One region of the Candidatus Sarcina troglodytae genome, then DNA from elsewhere that is predicted to be linked to it. Evidence: a T-box and tRNA genes for the amino acid it is inferred to sense, from the RefSeq annotation. Region 1 holds a T-box; the other holds one or more tRNA genes.
What was found. A T-box is a leader RNA that pairs with one kind of tRNA and senses whether it is charged. The one in region 1 lies ahead of HH195_RS10015 (glycine--tRNA ligase), so its partner is inferred to be a tRNA-Gly.
Positions count from the first base shown of each region.

Region 2: it encodes a tRNA-Gly, which carries the amino acid that the T-box ahead of HH195_RS10015 (glycine--tRNA ligase) is inferred to sense. The anticodon was not compared.

Region 1 covers NZ_CP051754.1:2,139,502-2,145,538, forward strand. Annotated here, with positions in the region: gene murD (UDP-N-acetylmuramoyl-L-alanine--D-glutamate ligase) at 1-506, opposite strand, end outside; gene HH195_RS10015 (glycine--tRNA ligase) at 685-2,076, opposite strand; T-box leader at 2,151-2,314, opposite strand; gene lysS (lysine--tRNA ligase) at 2,443-3,951, opposite strand; gene greA (transcription elongation factor GreA) at 3,994-4,470, opposite strand; gene dusB (tRNA dihydrouridine synthase DusB) at 4,722-5,702, opposite strand; gene HH195_RS10035 (type III pantothenate kinase) at 5,671-6,037, opposite strand, start outside.
Region 2 covers NZ_CP051754.1:1,710,781-1,716,817, forward strand. Annotated here, with positions in the region: gene HH195_RS07750 (TrkH family potassium uptake protein) at 1-182, opposite strand, end outside; gene rplT (50S ribosomal protein L20) at 365-724, opposite strand; gene rpmI (50S ribosomal protein L35) at 752-949, opposite strand; ribosomal protein L20 leader region at 1,015-1,135, opposite strand; gene ytxC (putative sporulation protein YtxC) at 1,196-2,047, opposite strand; gene HH195_RS07770 (DUF6873 family GME fold protein) at 2,179-2,886, shown strand; gene HH195_RS07775 (NUDIX hydrolase) at 3,065-3,628, opposite strand; tRNA gene HH195_RS07780 (tRNA-Cys) at 3,759-3,833, opposite strand; tRNA gene HH195_RS07785 (tRNA-Gly) at 3,842-3,916, opposite strand; tRNA gene HH195_RS07790 (tRNA-Phe) at 3,922-3,997, opposite strand; gene hslO (Hsp33 family molecular chaperone HslO) at 4,089-4,991, opposite strand; gene HH195_RS07800 (class I SAM-dependent DNA methyltransferase) at 5,003-5,743, opposite strand; gene HH195_RS07805 (alpha/beta-type small acid-soluble spore protein) at 5,800-6,037, opposite strand, start outside.

The DNA.
Region 1 (6,037 bases):
ACTTTATCTTCTTCTTTTATTTTTTCTATTTCAGCAAATAATGGAGTTCCTATATTTCCTCCTACCCAAGTAGTATATCCTTGTTTTTCTAATAATTTTGAAATTATTGTAGTTGTTGTTGTTTTACCATCACTACCTGTGATTCCATATATTTTTCCCTTACAATATTTTGTGAATTCCTCCATTTCAGAAGTTATGTATGCACCCTCTTTTTTACATCTAACTAATGCCTCACTATCAATTCTCATGGATGGTGTTTTAAAAATCACATCATATCCTGTTAATCTATCCAAATATTTTTCTCCAAGCTCTAAGCTTATTCCTTTACCTTTGAAGTCAATAGCAACTTTACCTAATTCGGCCTCAGTTTTCATATCAAAACCTGTTATTTTAGCTCCTAGCTTGTCTAAAAAATTCATAAGAGGAATATTACTAACCCCTATTCCTACTACTGCAACTTTTTTTCCTTTAATAAAATTTTTAAACTCAGTAAAATCTTTTTTCACCTTTAATCCTCCAACAATTATTTTAATTTTAATGCACTCTCATTATACAGATAATTCTATCCATTTTTCTTCATTATATCACCCATAATAAACATATGCTACTTTATAGCTTGTTGTTAAAATATAAAGCAAAAGCATAGTAAGAACCTTCTTACTATGCTTTCTACATACTTATCAACTAAAATTCTAAGCTTTTTTCTATATAAGATTTTAAATCAGATATTTTAATTCTTTCTTGTTGCATTGTATCTCTGTCTCTTATTGTTACGCAGTTATCCTCTAACGTATCAAAATCTACTGTTATACAATATGGAGTTCCAATTTCATCTTGTCTTCTATATCTTTTTCCTATACTTCCTGCTTCATCATATTCAATGTTAAAATATTTGCTTAATGCACCATAAACTTCGTCTGCTTTTTCTGAAAGTTTCTTTGAAAGAGGTAATACAGCAGCCTTATATGGAGCTAAAGCTGGATGTAAATGCATAACTGTTCTTACATCTCCACCTTCTAATTCTTCCTCATCATAAGCCTCAACTAAGAATGCTAATGCAACTCTATCAGCTCCTAATGATGGTTCTATAACATATGGAATATATTTCTCATTAGTTGTTGGATCTAAATATGCCATATCTTGACCTGAATGTTCTTGATGTTTAGTTAAATCATAATCAGTTCTATCTGCTATTCCCCAAAGTTCACCCCATCCAAATGGGAATAAGTATTCTATGTCTGATGTAGCATTTGAATAGAAACTTAACTCTTCTTTTGCATGATCTCTTAATCTTATGTTTTCTTTATTCATTCCTAAATTTAATAAGAAATTCCAACAATAGCTTCTCCAATATTCAAACCATTCCATATCTGTTCCTGGTTTGCAGAAAAATTCTAATTCCATTTGTTCAAACTCTCTAGTTCTAAATGTAAAGTTTCCTGGAGTTATCTCATTTCTAAAAGATTTACCTATTTGAGCTATACCAAAAGGAACTTTCTTTCTAGTTGTTCTTTGAGTTGCTTTGAAATTTACAAATATACCTTGAGCTGTTTCTGGTCTTAAATATATTTCATTTTTAGCATCTTCAGTAACTCCTTGGAATGTTTTAAACATTAAATTAAATTTTCTTATATCTGTATAATTTAACTTTCCACATTTAGGACATACTATGTTATTGCTTTCTATATAATTTTTTAATTGTTCATTAGACCAACCATCAGCTGATGCTACTTCTGCTCCATTTGCAGTCATATGATCTTCAACTAGTTTATCTGCTCTAAATCTAGCTTTACATTCTTTACAATCCATAAGTGGGTCTGAGAATCCCCCAATGTGACCTGATGCAACCCAAACTTCTTTATTCATAAGAATAGCACTATCTAATCCAACATTATATTTACTTTCTTGAACAAATTTTCTCCACCAAGCTTTTTTTACATTATTTTTAAATTCAACTCCTAAAGGACCATAATCCCATGAATTCGCAAGTCCACCATAGATATCTGAACCTGGGAATATAAATCCTCTGTTTTTACATAATGCAACTATCTTATCCATAGTCTTTTCTACTGACATTTTCTATACCTCCAATAATTTTAAATTTATTATATGAATTATTAACTTTAAAAACAAAAAAACCTAACTAAAATTAAAGGGACGAAAAATTTATTCCGCGGTTCCACCCTTCTTAGCTAAGCTCAACTTTCTAAAAGACACTCAAAAGTTCCATTCATCTTAAATCTTTAATGATTTACACCTACCATCATCTCTCTTAAAAATTTTTAAGATTACTCTTCTCTCTCATTGTGTATATTAACTTATAGTCTTTATTTTATCAAAAACATCTAATATGTCAATATATATACTTCGTTTTAATGATTTATTATTTAAATAAAATAAAAAAGGACACACAAACTTTAATGTTTAAGTGTCCTTAAAATATTAATTATTTTCTTGAGGTTTCATTGTTGGAAATAATATAACATCTTTAATTGATGATGAATCTGTTAAGAACATAATTAATCTATCTATACCTATTCCTAAACCACCTGTTGGAGGCATACCAGTTTCTAACGCACTCATAAACTCTTCATCTATAACATACGCCTCATCATCGCCTAAATCTCTTTGTTTTGCTTGTTGTTCAAATCTTTCTCTTTGAACTATAGGATCGTTAAGTTCTGAATATGCATTACACAATTCTCTACCGTAAACAAAACCTTCAAATCTTTCAGTGAAATCTGCATTTCCTCTTTTCTTTTTAGTAAGAGGTGAATTTTCTGATGGATAATCTATTATAAATGTAGGTTGAATTAATTTTGATTCTCCAAACTCTTCGAATAAAGCATTTAAAACTTCACCTTTACTTACATATTGTAATTCTTTAGGGAATTCCAAATTATGCTTTTTAGCTATTTCTTGAGCTTCTTCATCTGATGATATTGAATTAAAATCAACCCCTGCAAATTCTTTAACAGCATCAACCATTGTTAATCTTCTCCAAGGTGGTTTAAAGTCTATTTCTGTTCCTTCATATGTAACCTTAGTTGTTCCGTTAACCAATGTACAAACTTCTGCCACCATGTTTTCAGTAAGTTCCATCATGTCATTATAATCTGCATAAGCTTCATATAATTCTATAGATGTAAACTCTGGATTATGTCTAACTGACATTCCTTCATTTCTAAATATTCTTCCCATTTCATAAACTTTTTCAAAACCAGCAACTATACATCTCTTTAAATGTAATTCTGTTGCTATTCTTAAATACATATCTATATCTAACGTATTATGATGAGTTATAAACGGTCTCGCTGCTGCTCCTCCTGCAATAGATCCTAAAATTGGAGTATCAACTTCTATATATCCTTTGTTGTCTAAGAAATTTCTAATCCCTTTTATTATTTGAGCCCTCTTTAAGAAAGTTGTTTTTACTTCTGGATTAGTTATTATATCAACTTCTCTTTGTCTATATCTTAAATCTGGGTCTTTTAATCCATGGAATTTTTCTGGTAATGGCTTTAATGATTTACAGATTAATTGGAATGAAGTAACCTTAACAGATACTTCTCCTGTTTTTGTTTTAAAAACTGTTCCTGTTGCTGCAATCCAATCTCCAAGATCTAAGCTTTTAAATTCTTTTAAAGCTTCTTCACCAACAGCATCTATTTTTACAAATAATTGAAGTTTTCCATCCCTATCATGAATGTCAGAAAACAATACTTTTCCTTGCCCTCTCTTAGACATTAATCTTCCGGCTACTTTAACTTCTTTACCTTCTAATTCTTCAAATCCTTTTACTATTTGTGCTGAAGAATGAGTCCTTTCAACCTTATACACGTCAAAAGGATCCTTTCCCGCATCTTGTAAATCCTTAAGTTTTTGTCTTCTTAATATTTCTTGTTCACTAAGTTTATCTTCTTGGTGAATATTTATATCTTCATTTGACATTTTCCATACCTCCATGATTATGTTTATTAAATTATTTTAAAATTATCTTCTGATTCCTAATACTTCAAATTTAGCTATTCCACCTGGAACATTTACTTCCACTATGTCTCCAACTTTCTTACCTATAAGACCTTCTCCAACTGGTGACTCATTAGAAATTTTAAAGCTCATTGGATCAGCTTCAGCTGAACCTACTATTGTATATTCAACCTCTTCATCAAATTCATAGTCTTTAACCTTTACTATAGAACCTACTGTTACAGCATCTGTTGATATTTCTGATTCATCAACAACAACTGCATTTTTAAGCATGTTTTCTAATTGAAGTATTCTTCCCTCTGTAAAAGCTTGTTCATTTTTAGCTTCATCATATTCAGAGTTTTCACTTAAATCTCCATATCCCAAAGCAACCTTAATTTTCTCTGTTATTTCTTTTCTCTTTACGGTTTTAAGATATTCTAATTCATCTTCTAACTTTTTTATACCTTCATAGGTCATTAGATGCTTTTTTTCGCTCATAATATTTTCTTCCCTTCATAAAAAATTATCACAAATTTATCTATATTATATAATATTGGACTAAATTTTAACTTAATATTATTTAATGTAAAAATTATTAAAACTCCTTAAAAAACTTGAGAACAGTTTATTCTCAAGTATTTAAAATATTATAAATCTTTACTATGATTATGTCAACTTATCTGAATACTTTTATTGTATTTTATGTTATATAATATTAAATTATCAATATTTTAAGTTAATTATAGGTCTTATTTATAATTTTCTTTTAATATACTTTTATATTCGCTCAATATTTTTAAAACCTTAAGAGAATCATTCTCTAAATTTATCTTATTTTTTATCTCTGTACATTTAGGTAAACCCCTTATATACCAAGCTGAATGCTTCCTCATTTCTCTTACAGCCTTATACTCCCCATTGTATTTCAAAGCCAGATTATAATGTCTTATACACATATCTACCTTTTCCCAAGAGTTAGGCATTTTAACTTCGTTATTATTAAATTTATCAACAATCTGTTTAAATATCCATGGGTTACCAGTACAACCTCGACCTATCATTATTCCATCACAATTACTTGTTTTTATTAAATTTAAGGCATCTTCAGCACAAAAAACATCTCCATTCCCTATAACAGGAATCCTTACAGCTTCTTTTACTTGTCTTATAATATCCCAATTTGCCTTTCCTGTATACATTTGAGCTCTTGTTCTGCCGTGAATAGCTACTGCATCTGCTCCTGCACTTTCAATAATTTTAGCAAATTCTACTGCATTTATACTATTTTCATCATATCCCATTCTAAACTTAACAGTTACTGGTTTTAGTGAAACTTTTTTTACCTCATTAACTATTTCATAAGCTAACTTTGGATTTTTCATAAGAGCTGATCCATCACCATTTTTCACTATTTTAGGTGCTGGGCATCCCATATTTATATCTATAATACATATATCATCATTAGTATTAAAATATTTTTCTGTTACATATGACATTATTTTAGAATCGCTACCAAACATTTGACATGCAACTGGCTTTTCTTCTTCCGCAATCCTCATTAATATTTTTGTATTTTCACTTTCATAATATAACGCCTTAGCACTAACCATCTCCGTATACACAAGACCACAGCCCATTTCTTTACAAAGACTTCTAAAAGCAATATCCGTTACACCTGCCATGGGAGCTAAAAATACATTATTCTCTAAAGTTACATTTGAAATTTGCATTTAATGACTCCTTATTTTTCTCATAAAGTATTTGCAATCCTTCTAAGGTTAATTTTGAATCAATTACATCAATTACATTTGTTGAATTTGATATAAGTTTAGCTAAACCACCTGTTGCTATTACCAATGGTTCACTATGTCCTAAATCTTGCATCTCTTTTTTCATTGCTCTTACAATATATTCAACTTGACCTACATAACCATATATTATACCAGCTTGCATACCTTCTACGGTATTCTTACATATTATTCTATTAGGTTTTTCAAGTTCAATTCTTGGAAGTTTAGCTGCTCTTTCAAATAAAGCTTCTGACGATATTATAATTCCAGGACAT
Region 2 (6,037 bases), 430 kb from region 1:
CCAGTTACACAAACAGCTGAAGTTGATGTAAAAAAACCATCTATAATGTTAGTACCTGTCCCACTAGCTGATGATATAGGCAAACTTAATATGATTCCACCAATTATTATTAAAGATAAAAAACCTATAGCCAATATTTGTACTGCACTTAATTTTATCTTTCTACTTACATTGATATACATAAGTTCCTCCAAAATTATAATAAAATAATTATATCACAATAAATACTTTTTTATATTATTTTAACATTATTTTAATAAAATAATTTATATTAAAATAAATATATTTAAAATGAATTTATGTAATATTTATGAAGATAAACCTAAAAAAATAATGCGGATTTCTCCGCATTATTTAAATAAAATTAAGCATTTAAATTTTTCTTAGCTAATTCAACTAAATCCGCAAATGCTTTAGCATCATTTATAGCTATTTCAGAAAGCATTTTTCTATTTATATCAACACCTGCTAATTTTATTCCATTCATAAATTTTGAATATGAAAGACCATTCATTCTTGTAGCTGCATTTATTCTAGCTATCCATAATCTTCTATAATCTCTCTTCTTTAATCTTCTTCCTACGTAAGCATTTCTTAATGCTCTTATTACTGATTCGTTAGCAGTTTTAAATAACTTACTTTTTCCACCGTAATAACCTTTTGCAAGTTTTAATACTTTTTTATGATTCTTACGAGAATTTACCGCTCTTTTAACTCTTGCCATTTTCTAGACCTCCTGTTTTATTATAAATTATAGGTATGGTAATAATTTTTTCATTGTTTTTTCTTGAGTTACTGAAACATATCCAGCTTTTCTTAAATTTCTTTTTCTCTTTTGACTTTTCTTAGTTAATATATGGCTTTTGAAAGCTTTAGCTCTCTTTAACTTTCCTGAACCTGTTTTCTTAAATCTTTTTGCTGCACCTCTATGAGTTTTCATTTTTGGCATAGTGATATCCTCCTCTCAAACTTTACGATTCTTAGCATTAATAGATTTTTCTAATACTGCTCTTCTATAAAATAAAAGGACGGCATAAGCCGTCCTCTATTATTACAACACTTAACGTAATAAACAATTCAATAACCCAACTAACCGAAGCTGAAAGGTGAGAAACGGCTGTTTCTTCTTAACGAATAAAATTCTATCACAAGTTATAAGTTGTGTCAAACAATTTTGTTATTTTAAGTTATATTATTAATAAACCTCAACTCTCTCACCAAAAACATTCTTTATTGTCCTTAAAAATTCTTTATTATTGCATTTTACTTCGTTAAAAATTTTTATCTTTCTAGGTGCATTAGTTATTAATCCACTTATAATGACATCCTCTATATTTATGGTATTTTCATCAGCATTATCTTTTATTTCATTTAAAAATTCTTTAAATACATCTTCTCCTAAACCATTTTTTATTTCATACAATCCATTATTCAAAATTCTTAAATCTATTTCTTCTATTTTACATTCTTGCACATCTACAAAATATTTTAAAAGCTTAATAAACTCATTATACTCTTTTTCAACCATATATTTATCTACAATTTTATCTATAATTTCCTCTATTGTATCTATCATAGCCTTCATTCTAAATCTTATAAATCCATTTATATTTATATAACCTGTTTCTTTAAGAAAGGCTTTTATATTTTCAACAATTGAATTAATTCTATTTAAACAATAGACTGAAGTTTCATCCATTATAATATTTTTTTGAAATACAATTTTATTTATTTCATTATCAATATCTATGATTTCTTCATGATTTAAGAAAAAATAATTTTCTGTTAAATATTCTAGCATTTCCTTTCTTCTGAAATTTTCCATTATTGTTTTATATATAAGATTACTTATATATAAATAGATATTATTTTGTAATTTTTCATTATAATCCTTATCATCGCAAAAAATTTTAACGAAGTGAGTATTTTTCTCGATACTTTCCGATATTCCAATAATTATTCCTTTACTTTTTAAGAGTTCTCTAATCTCTTGTATATTATCCATAAAAGCTTCTTCACCTTCATAAGCTAACTTCATTAAAAGCATCCTCTCACTCCTTTCTACCTTTAGTATGTATTAAAACTTTTCTAATATTCAAAAATAATATTTTAATAATCGACAAAATGCTTAAATATTTAGTAAACTATTTTTATAATTAATTATATAGGAGAATGACCATGAATAAATGTTTTGTAGATTATAGAATTTCTAAAGAAGAAATTAGTAACTTATCACTTGAAAACCTTGATATTATAAAAGTTTTGCCATCTAAAAATTTATATAAAGCAATAGATGGACATCCTGATATACAACTTAATATACTGTCTAATAACACATTAATAGCTCATGAAGAACTCTTTAAAAATTTAAAATCCTATGCTTCTTTAAACAAATTTAATTTAAACCTAGTAAAAGCAAAAACAAATTTAAAAAACACTTATCCTTATGATATTTCTTTAAATGCAGTAAATTTAAAAGACTTTTTTATTCATAATTTAAAATACACAGATGAATACCTATTAAATAGCGTTAAAGAAAAAAATTTAATAAATGTAAAACAAGGATATACCAAATGCTCCTGTGCTGTTATAAGCAATAATGCTATTATAACTTCAGATGTTGGAATATATAATGAACTTAAAAAATATCCAATAGATGTTTTAGGTATATCAGCAAAAGATATATCATTACCCTATTTAAACTATGGATTTATTGGTGGCACTTGTGGGCTTTTATGTGAAAATAAAATAGCTTTTTTCGGAAATTATGATCTTCATCCATACGGAAAAGAAATTGAAAAATTTTTGATAAAGCATGATGTTAAGCCTATATTTCTATCTAAAAAACCTCTTGTAGACAGAGGAAGTATTTTAACCTTATTTTAACAATAATTATAGTATTATTTTACTCAAGTAAGTAATAAATGTTACCCCTCTAGCATATAAATATATATTCTTTTTTCAATTAACTACATTTTTATAATTTTCCTTATTTTGATAAAATTAAAAATAAATATTTATACTATAAAATTAAAAGGATGTGAACAATCACATCCTTTCTCATCTATATACCATCAATAAAAGCAGCTACCATCGCAACTTTTATTGAAACAATATTATCTTTAGCAAATTTTTTAAAGTCTTTAACAGGAATTTTTAATATTTCTATCTCCTCATCTTCTTCTGTGTTTTCTGAAGTTGGAATTCCCTCTACAAGCATTTTTACAATCGCCACATTTTCATCTGACATGCCAACTGATGTATAACTTGGTTTTATTAAATATTCAAAAGCCACACACTCTAAACCCGTTTCTTCAAAAAGTTCTCTCCTACTTGCTTCCTCTACTGTTTCACCCTCATCTACAAGACCAGCTGGGAATTCATATATAAATCCATCTATTGCAGGTCTATACTGCTTTATTATAACAAATTCATTTTCTTTAGTTATTGGAATTATCATAACACCATCAGCTTTATTATGATCCTTTGTCACACAAGTTAAATCTTCCTTATCACGCCTACTTGCAACAAAATAATCTTTTTGGTTTCCTTTTTTATTTTTTAATTTTAATTTATATAAGTTTAAATATTTAAAGTTCGTTATTTTTTCTATTTTTTCTAATTTCATAATATATTATTACAAATTCAATCGTTAAATTTATTTAAACAATTTTTTTGTAAATTACCCCTCTCTTTCTCATATTTATTTTTATAAGTTAATACAAAAAACCTGTAAGAATTATCTCACAGGTTTTATTTGGAGGCGCCACCCAGATTTGAACTGGGGAATAAAGGTTTTGCAGACCTCTGCCTTACCACTTGGCTATAGCGCCATACTTTTTGGAGCGGAAGACGGGACTCGAACCCGCAACTTTCACCTTGGCAAGGTGACACTCTACCATTGAGTCACTTCCGCAAAAATGGTGGCTCGAACTGGAATCGAACCAGTGACACGAGGATTTTCAGTCCTCTGCTCTACCGACTGAGCTATCGAGCCTAAATATCTTCTATTTGTTGAAGATATTTATTATTATATAAATTAAAAATTTATTTGTCAATATATTTTTTATAATATTTCTAAAAGTATATTAATTTTTCTTAGTTTGAGTTGCTATTTTTAAAAGTTCTCCTATATTTTCATGAGTAAACTCATAAGCCTTATTACAAAATTGGCATTTCAATTCTTCTGTCTTACCATCATCATATAACTCTTTTAAATCTTTATACCCTATACTAATTAATGCTCTTTCAACCTTACTTCTTGAACAATCACATTTATACTTTGGAATTTCTGTATCATTATTTATTTTTAAATCCATACCATCAAATATATCCTCTAATATTTGAACCATAGTCTTCCCTTTTGCAAGCTCTCCTGTAACTGATGTAAACTCTTCTAATCTGTAAGTTATAAGGTCTCCTAAAAGTTCATCTGCACCTGGCATTAATTGTATAATAAAACCGCCAGCAACCTTTATTGAATAATCTCTGTCAACCAAAACTCCAAGTGCTACAGCTGATGGAACTTGTTCTGATACCGTAAAATAATATGATAAATCCTCTGCTATTTCTCCACTAAAGATAGGAGCTTGTCCTACATATGGTTCTTTAAGTCCTAAATCCTTTATTACCATTAAGGTACCATCTTTACCAATAGCCTTTCCCACATTCAATTTTCCATTTTCAGGGTTTAGAGGCAAATCAACTGTTGGATTTCCTATATACCCTTTTACAGTACAATCTGAGTAGGCTGTAACTATTACTCCCTTAGCCTCTCCTCCGCCATTTATTTTAAGAGTTACAACTTCTTTTTCTGATTTTAACATAGCTCCCATCATAACACCAGCTGTAAGCATTCTTCCAAGTGCAGCAGCTGCTGTTGGCGTACACCCATGTACTTTCACACCTTCATTAACTAATTCACTAGTTTCTGCTGCTATTATTCTTATCATTCCATCTTTTGCTGTTGCTCTTACTATTTTATCACCCATAAAAATTCCTCCTACTTTCTAACTATATAAGTTATTCTTTCACTTTTATTAGTGGCTTTAAGATTTGAATATCCATCAAATTTTTCTATAAAATTAAACCCTATTTTTCTTAAAATTTCTTCAATAAATTCATCTTTGTAACCTCTTTCTTCATGAACCTCATCAAATCTTTTATATAGACCATTTTGCTGTTTTATAAAAAAACTTAAATTCATCTCTACAATTTCATCCTCGAAAATATTTTCCCAAACATAAAATATATCATCACTATTATAGCTATATATATTATTTCCTAAAATTTCAGATATTTTATAATAAGAATTTATATCAAAAACAAATAATCCATCATCCTTTAAATGATTATAAACTCCTCTAAAATAATTGGTTAAATCATTCTCATCTAAAACGTAGTTAGTTGAATCTAAAACACAAGTAATTAAATCAAAAGTTTTATTTAAATTTAAGTCACTCATATCTTGACAAACTATCTTTCCTTTTATTCGACATTCTCTTAATTTTTTGTCAGCTTCTATAAGCATATCAGAAGATAAATCCACAAAATAGTTTTCTTTAAATTTTTTTCCTATATAAGAACCTACGTTACATGTTCCACAGGCTAAATCTAAATAACTGCTAAAACTTATGTTAAACTTATTACAAAGACCTAAAATATACTCTGCTATAGATTCATAGTTTACATCTTCTCTTATAAGTTCATCATAAACCGTAGCCATCATTTTATAACTTTCCATAAGTATACTCCTAAAGTCTATTTTTCTATAAATAAATCTTATAGAGTTTTTATTTATTAGTCAATGGGTTTCTTTCTACCTAGTATTTCATCATTACTTGGTATTTTTCTTTCTTTTTTTCTTTTAGTCATTATTCCACCTATTCTTCCCGTTTCTTCAGCTGTAAGTCCTCCCCATCCTAAAGCATTTACTTTTTCACTAAGTCCAAGCTCTTGTGCAATTTCATATTTCATTCTTTCTCTAAGAATCTCAGCTTCTGTTAATTTTTTATGCTTCTTTAGTTTACTTTTTATT